2 regions of the Zobellella sp. An-6 genome follow, and region 1 is predicted to be linked to the other one. Evidence: predicted binding sites of a transcription regulator. Region 1 holds the regulator's gene; the other holds the start of a gene.
What was found. The regulator sigma-54, encoded in region 1, starts transcription at its own class of promoters, with help from an activator protein. The targets are predictions, from matches to a motif close to TGGCACNGTTTTNGCTT.

Region 1 (4,545 bases):
AGGAACAGGACCAGGATTGAGCATGGCGACACTCAAAGCACGCGGCCTGCAGAAAAGCTACAAGGGACGCCAGGTAGTGGCCGACGTCAGCCTGACCGTCAACACCGGCCAGATCGTCGGCCTGCTCGGCCCCAATGGCGCCGGCAAGACCACCTCCTTCTACATGATAGTGGGCCTGGTGCAGCGAGATGCGGGCAGTATCACCATCGATGACCAGGACATCAGCCTCAATCCCATGCACCTGCGGGCGCGGGCCGGTATCGGCTATCTGCCCCAGGAAGCCTCCATCTTCCGCCGTCTGAGCGTGGCCGACAACCTGATGGCGGTGCTGGAAACCCGCAAGGATCTGGACGCCATTGGCCGCGACGAGAAAATGGAGCTATTACTGGAAGAGTTTAATATTACTCATATCCGCGACAGCCTGGGGATGAGCCTGTCCGGTGGTGAACGGCGTCGAGTGGAAATCGCGCGGGCCCTGGCGGCCGATCCTCGCTTCATCCTGCTGGATGAGCCCTTCGCCGGGGTGGACCCGATTTCGGTCATCGACATCAAGAAGATTATTCTGCACCTGCGCGATCGCGGCCTCGGCGTGTTGATTACCGATCACAATGTGCGGGAAACCCTGGATGTGTGTGAACGGGCTTATATCGTCAGCCATGGTCATCGCATCGCCGCCGGCACCCCGGCCGAGATCCTCGCCGACGAGCAGGTCAAGAAAGTCTATCTTGGTGAACAATTCAGCCTCTGAGCAGGCTCCGTATCATGACAGTGCGGTCGATATAGAAGGACTTTTTTAAAAGATGAAGCCAACTCTTCAGTTACGTTTGGGCCAGCAGCTGACCATGACACCCCAGTTGCAACAGGCGATCCGTCTGCTGCAACTCTCCAGCCTGGAGCTGCAGCAGGAGATCCAGCAAGCCCTGGAGAGCAACCCGTTACTGGAGCAGGAAGAGCCGGAAACCATCGACGTGGCCGAGCCCCGCCACGAAGAGCAGATGGCCGCCGATACCGCCATGGAGCAGAGCCAGCTGTCCGACGAGCTGCCCATGGACACCAACTGGGAAGAGCTCTATACCGCTTCTTCCGGCGCCGGCGGCGGCCTGCCCGAAGGCGCCGAGGACACCGTCTACCAGGGTGAGACCACCGAAACCCTGCAGGATTACCTGCTGTGGCAGATGCGTCTCACCCCCTTCAGCGACACCGATCAGGCCATCGCCCTGGCCATCATCGATGCCATCGACGAGGCCGGCTACCTCACCATAGACGTGCCCGACATCCTCGAAGCGGTGACCGGCGACGAACTGGACATCGAGGCGGACGAGGTGGAGGCGGTGCTCAAGCGCATCCAGCACTTCGACCCCATAGGGGTGGCGGCCCGCAGTGTACAGGAATGCCTGCGCATCCAGCTTGAGCAGTTCCCCCCCGATACTCCCTGGCTGCAGCAAGCCCGGGAGGTGATCAACCAGCACATGGATCTGCTCGGCAACCGTGACTACCGCACCCTACAGCGCAAGGCCAAGCTGAAGGAGGAAGAGCTCAAGGAAGTGCTGGCGCTGATCCAGCAGCTCGAACCCAGACCCGGTCATACCGTCATCCAGAGCAGCTCCGAATACGTGATCCCCGACGTGGTAGTGACCAAACGCAACGGCGCCTGGGTGGCGGAGCTGAACCCGGAGGCCATGCCGAAAGTGAAGCTGAACCAGACCTATGCCGCCATGGCCCGGCAACCGCGCAACAACGAGGATGGCCAGTTTATCCGCAACCATCTGCAGGATGCCAAATGGTTCCTCAAGAGCCTGGAAAGCCGAAATGAGACCCTGCTCAAGGTTGCCAATTGTATTGTCGAGCAACAACAGGCATTCTTTGAGTATGGCGAGGAAGCGATGAAGCCCATGGTGCTGAACCATGTGGCCGAGGCGGTGGAAATGCACGAGTCCACCATCTCGCGGGTAACCACCCAGAAGTTCCTGCACACCCCTCGGGGGGTGTTCGAGTTGAAGTACTTCTTCTCCAGCCATGTGGGAACCGACGACGGTGGCGAATGCTCCTCGACGGCGATTCGCGCCCTGATCAAGAAACTGGTCGGGGCGGAAAACCCGGCCAAGCCGCTGAGCGACAGCAAGATCGCCCAGTTGCTGGCCGAACAGGGGATACAGGTGGCCAGGCGAACCATCGCCAAGTACCGGGAGTCACTGGCCATCCCCCCTTCCAATCAGCGTAAACGCCTGGTTTAAAGGCAGACCAAGAAGGAAGACGTTATGCAAATAAACCTGACTGGACACCATGTGGAAATCACGGACTCACTGCGTGACTATGTGAACAGCAAATTTTCCAAGCTGGAGCGTCACTTCGACCACATTACCAATGCGCACGTCATCCTCAACGTGGAAAAACTGCAACAGATCGCCGAAGCCAAGCTGAACGTCAGTGGCGGCGAAGTCTTCGCCAACTCCCAGCACGAAGACATGTACGCGGCCATCGACGGCTTGATCGACAAGCTGGATCGCCAGATCATCAAACACAAAGAGAAACTCAAGCAAAAATAACCATGGAAGTCGCCGACATACTGAGCAGGGACTGCACTCGCAGTGCGGTTCCCTGCACAAGCAAGAAACGAGCTCTGGAAATCATCAGTGAGCTGGCCGCCCAACACCTGAACATCAGCAGCCAGCAGCTGTTCGATTGCCTGCTGGCCCGGGAAAAAATGGGCAGCACCGGCATCGGCAATGGTATCGCCATTCCCCATGGCCGTATCAGCGATGACAACAAGGCGACCGCCGTACTACTCACCTTTGCCGAGCCGGTGGAGTTCGATGCCATCGACAACCAGCCGGTCGGCCTGGTTTTTGCCCTGCTTGTTCCCGAGCAGGAGTGCAAACAGCACCTCAAGACGCTGTCATTGATTGCCGAAAAGCTCAGCAACAAGCAGGTGTGCAAACAGCTGCGCCAGGCCGGCAGCGATGACGAACTCTATCAGATCATGATCTCCGCCTGAGGATAGCGCCATGCAGCTGGTGATCGTCAGTGGTCGTTCCGGTTCGGGTAAAACCGTGGCCCTGCGAGTACTCGAGGATTTGGGCTATTACTGCGTCGATAACCTCCCCGTCGAGCTATTGCCGGAGCTGGTACAGATGCGCCGGCACAAGCCGGGCGAAGTGGCGGTCAGCATCGACGTGCGCAACCTGCCCGACAGCCCCGACAAGCTGGAAGCCTGCCTGGCCGAAGTCAGCGCCATGGAAGGAGTCAGCCTGTCCAGCATCTTTATCGATGCCGACAACGCCGCCCTGATCCGTCGCTTTGGCGATACCCGCCGGCTGCATCCCCTGTCCCGCCACAGCCTGACCCTGGACGAGGCGATCCGGGAAGAGACTCACCTGCTGGCCCCCCTGTCTTCCGCGGCGGATCTGCGCATCGATACCTCCAGCCTCAGCATCCATGATCTGAGCGAGATCATCCGCGAACGCATCCTCGGCAAGAAGGAGCGGGAACTGAACTGGGTGTTCGAGTCGTTCGGCTACAAGTATGGGGTGTCCAAGGACGCCGACTTCGTGTTCGATGCCCGCTTCCTGCCCAATCCCCACTGGATTGCGGAGCTGCGCCCCTTCACCGGGCTCGACGAGCCGGTGGCCAACTATCTGGCCGGGCAGCCCGAGGTGATGAAATACCTGTGGCAGATAGAAAACTTGCTGACCACCTGGATGCCGCATCTGGAGCGCAACAATCGCAGCTATGTCACCGTGGCCATCGGCTGTACCGGCGGCCAGCACAGATCGGTATTTATCGCCGAGCAACTCGCCCGGGTATTCAGGCAGATGGGGAAGAATGTGCAACTTCGTCACAGAACACTGGAAAAACGCAATGCCGAGAATTGAACGGGATCTGGAAATCGTTAACAAACTGGGACTGCATGCCCGGGCCGCCATCCAGCTGGTCCAATTAACGCAACAATTCGATGCTATCGTCACCGTCTGTAACCAGGACAAGCAGGCCCCGGCCAGCAGCGTGATGGGACTCCTGATGCTGGAAACCGCCCAGGGCCACGCCATCCGGGTGGTGGCCGAAGGACCGGACGCGGAGGCGGCGATGGAGGCCGTGGCCCGGCTGGTGGCCGACCGTTTCAACGAATCAGAATAAGACACTCTCTCCGTCCCTCGACCCGGAGCCCGGATGACCGAGCCACTAGACCAACCCAGGACGCCAGATCAGCTGGATAGCATCACTCAGGCCCTGAACAGCGGCATGTTCGTGCATGTGAGGCGCATGTTGCAGCAGATGCGCCCGGGTGATGTGGCCTGGCTACTCGAATCCTCCCCCTCGCCCAGCCGCAAGGTGTTGTGGCAGCTGGTCGATCCCGACGACTACGGCGAGATCCTGGAGGAGCTGTCGGAAGAGGTACGTGAAGGCATCATCCGGCTGATGGATCCGGACAAGCTGGCCATCGCCCTGGAGGACATGGAGTCGGACGATCTGGCCTATGTGCTGCGGGATCTGCCCGAACAGCTGTTCAACCAGGTACTGGACCGGATGGACGAGCAGGACAGGCAG
Region 2 (3,634 bases), 2.2 Mb from region 1:
CTGCGCACCGACCTGGACGGCGCCCTGGGCGTGTCCCTGTCCGAAACCACCACTCGCAATGATGTGGCGGAGCTGTTCGACATCTTCCTGGGGGCAGGCCACGGCCTGGAGGTGGAGGCGCTGGACGCCGTTGCCGCCAAGGGGACCGGCTCCATTCCCGCCGCCCTGCTGCGCGACGAGCCCATCCTCAGCCACGAGGTGTTCAACCAGTATCACTCCGAAAGCGAGATGCTGCGCTACATCCACAAGCTGGAAATGAAGGATCTGGCGCTCAACTACGGCATGATCTCGCTCGGCTCCTGCACCATGAAGCTCAACGCCACCGCCGAAATGGTGCCGGTGAGCTGGCCCGAGTTCGCCCAGATCCACCCCTTCGCGCCCCTGGATCAGACGGTCGGCTACCAGCAGATGATCGGCGAGCTGGAAGACTGGCTGGTGAAGGTCACCGGTTACGACGCCATCTGCATCCAGCCCAACTCCGGCGCCCAGGGTGAATACGCCGGCCTCCTGGCCATCAAGAAGTACCACGAGTCCCGCAATGAGGGGCACCGCGACATCTGTCTGATCCCGAGCTCGGCCCACGGCACCAACCCGGCGTCGGCCCAGATGGTCAACATGAAGGTCATAGTGGTGGCCTGCGACAAGAAGGGCAACGTGGACATGGCCGACCTCAAGGCCAAGGCCGCCGAGGCGGGCGAGAACCTGGCCTGCATCATGGCCACCTATCCCTCCACCCACGGGGTTTACGAGGAAAGCATCCGCGAGATCTGTGACATCATCCACAGCTACGGCGGCCAGGTGTACATGGACGGCGCCAACATGAACGCCCAGGTGGGCATCACCTCGCCCGGCTTTATCGGCTCCGACGTGTCGCACCTCAACCTGCACAAGACCTTCGCCATTCCCCACGGCGGCGGCGGCCCCGGCATGGGCCCCATCGGCGTCAAGGCGCACCTGGCACCCTTCGTGGCCGGCCACGCCGTGGTCAAGACCGGCAAGGAAAGCCGCGACAACGGCGCCGTGTCCGCGGCCCCCTTCGGCTCCGCCAGCATACTGCCGATCAGCTGGATGTACGTTGCCATGCTGGGCGACGAAGGCCTCAAGCGCTCCACCCAGGTGGCCATCCTCAACGCCAACTACCTGATGAAGAGCCTGGCCGAGGACTTCCCCATCCTCTACACCGGCCGCAACGACCGGGTGGCCCACGAGTGCATCGTGGATCTGCGCCCGCTGAAGGAAGAGTGCGGCATCAGCGAGATGGACGTGGCCAAGCGCCTGATGGACTACGGCTTCCATGCGCCGACCATGAGCTTCCCGGTGGCCGGCACCCTGATGATCGAGCCGACCGAGTCCGAGTCCAAGGTGGAAATCGACCGCTTTATCCATGCCATGAAGCAGATCCGCGAGGAGATGCGTCGGGTGCAGAGCGGCCTGTGGACCCTGGAGGACAACCCCCTGGTCAATGCCCCGCACACCCAGGACGACGTGATGGATGCCGAGTGGAACCGGGCCTACAGCCGCGAGCAGGCGGTCTTCCCCTCGGTCGAGGTGCGCCGCTCCAAGTTCTGGCCGACCGTCAACCGCATCGACGACGTCTACGGCGACCGCAACCTGTTCTGCAGCTGCCTGCCCACCGAGGCCTACGGCGAATAAGCTCCTGTCTGTTCAATCCGTGATGAAGGGCGCCGAGAGGCGCCCTTCTTGTTATTGGCGGGGTCTCGAATTGCACCATAACGGATCGCTTGCACCCGATTGCGCACCACTTTGGTGATACCTGGCCGCCTGGCCAGGGTGACATCCCCGCCGAGGTGCCATGTTTTATTTTAATCATTTGATTTTACTTATAAATTAATTATTGGCACGAATTCTGTTAAGGCTTGTGTACAGACTCTTCGACCCTGATGTGTCCATATGACCCAGACCCCGGCACAAGCCCTGCAAGCCAGCTCCGGTTACGGCCAGACGCGCAGCTGGCCGGCGCACCTGCGCCTGCGGCTGGAAGCCGACTCGTCTCCGGCCGGGGGCAAGGCCCTCCTCGAGGGCAAGACCCTCCTCGAGGGCAAGACCCTCCTCGAGGGCAAGACCCGGCTCAAGGGGCTGGACTTTGCCGGCCCCCTGCGCATCCAGCGCCCCTTCTACCCGGAAGGGGGCCGCTGTCATCTCTACCTGTTGCATCCCCCCGGCGGCCTGGTGTCCGGCGACCGGCTGGCCATCGAGGTGGCCGCCGAGCCCGGCAGCCAGGTGCTGCTGACCACCCCCTCGGCGGGCAAGATCTACGGCCGCGACAGCGCCGGCGTGGTCCAGGGCCAGCAGGTGCTGCTGCGCGCGGGCGAGGGCGCCGAACTGGAGTGGCTGCCCCAGGAGACCATCGTCTACCGGGGCGCCAACGGCGTGCTCGACACCCGCATCGAGCTGGCCGAAGGCGCCCGCTTTATCGGCTGGGATCTGGTCTGCCTGGGCCGTCCGGCCGGCGAGCAGTGGTTCGAACAGGGCCACCTGACCCAGCGCCTGCAACTGCACCGGGCCGGCCGCCTGCTGTTCAACGAACGCCTCTGCCTCGAGGGCGGCGACTGGCTGCACCGGGACCGGGTGGGGCTGAACGGCGGCTGCGTGTTCGGCACCCTGATGGCGGCGGGGACCGGGCTGGATGACGCCCTGATCGGTGAGTTGCGCGAGGCCCTGCCGGGCCCCGATTTCACCCTGACCGAACGCCTGGGCGTGCTGCTGGTGCGCTATTTGGGCACTGATATGAACATTTGCCGCGACGGCATGTGGCGGGCCTGGGGGCTTATCCGCCCCGCCGTGCTCGGCCGGCCCGCCGTTATCCCCCGGATCTGGCTTACCTAGGAGAGACCCCAATATGGAACTCAGTCCAAGAGAAAAGGACAAGCTGCTGTTGTTTACCGCCGCCCTGCTGGCCGAACGCCGGCTGGCGCGCGGCCTCAAGCTCAACTACCCGGAGGCGGTGGCCTACCTGTCGGCGGCGGTGATGGAAGGCGCCCGCGACGGCCGCACCGTGGCCGAGCTGATGGGCGAGGGCCGCACCTGGCTGAGCCGCGACCAGGTGATGGCGGGCGTGGCCGAGCTGGTGCAGGAGGTGCAGGTCGAAGCCACCTTTCCCGACGGCACCAAGCTGGTGACCCTGCACCAACCCATTCAATAAGGAGGCGTCATGATACCGGGCGAATACCAGCTGGCCGAAGACGACATCGTCCTCAATGAAGGCCGGCAGCGGCGCACCCTGAGCGTGGCCAACACCGGTGACAGGCCCATCCAGGTGGGCTCCCACTACCACTTTGCCGAGGTCAACCCGGCGTTGATCCTGGATCGGGAGCAGGCACTCGGCTTTCGCCTCGATATCGCCGCCGGCACCGCGGTGCGCTTCGAGCCGGGCCAGAGCCGCACCGTGACCCTGGTGGCCCTGGGCGGCAAGCGGGCAGTCTACGGTTTCCGGGGCGAGGTAATGGGACGACTGGAAGGAGGGCAGGATGAGCAAAATTAGCCGGCAGGCCTATGCGGACATGTTCGGCCCGACCCTGGGCGATCGGGTGCGGCTGGCCGACACCGAGCTGTGGATAGAGGTGGAGCAGGACTACACCCGCTACGGCGAGGAAGTGAAGTTCGGCGGCGGCAA

Region 2: a site for sigma-54 is predicted at 1,857-1,873, ahead of ACT7DK_RS07235 (urease accessory protein UreD). Genes of this name have one in related genera too.

The regions. Positions count from the first base shown of each region.
Region 1 covers NZ_CP199259.1:3,725,098-3,729,642, forward strand. The annotation lists gene lptA (lipopolysaccharide transport periplasmic protein LptA) at 1-20, shown strand, start outside; gene lptB (LPS export ABC transporter ATP-binding protein) at 23-748, shown strand; gene ACT7DK_RS17450 (RNA polymerase factor sigma-54) at 801-2,234, shown strand; gene hpf (ribosome hibernation promoting factor) at 2,259-2,546, shown strand; gene ptsN (PTS IIA-like nitrogen regulatory protein PtsN) at 2,549-2,995, shown strand; gene rapZ (RNase adapter RapZ) at 3,006-3,872, shown strand; gene ACT7DK_RS17470 (HPr family phosphocarrier protein) at 3,859-4,134, shown strand; gene mgtE (magnesium transporter) at 4,168-4,545, shown strand, end outside.
Region 2 covers NZ_CP199259.1:1,550,832-1,554,465, forward strand. The annotation lists gene gcvP (aminomethyl-transferring glycine dehydrogenase) at 1-1,653, shown strand, start outside; gene ACT7DK_RS07235 (urease accessory protein UreD) at 1,912-2,847, shown strand; gene ureA (urease subunit gamma) at 2,861-3,163, shown strand; gene ACT7DK_RS07245 (urease subunit beta) at 3,173-3,502, shown strand; gene ureC (urease subunit alpha) at 3,489-3,634, shown strand, end outside.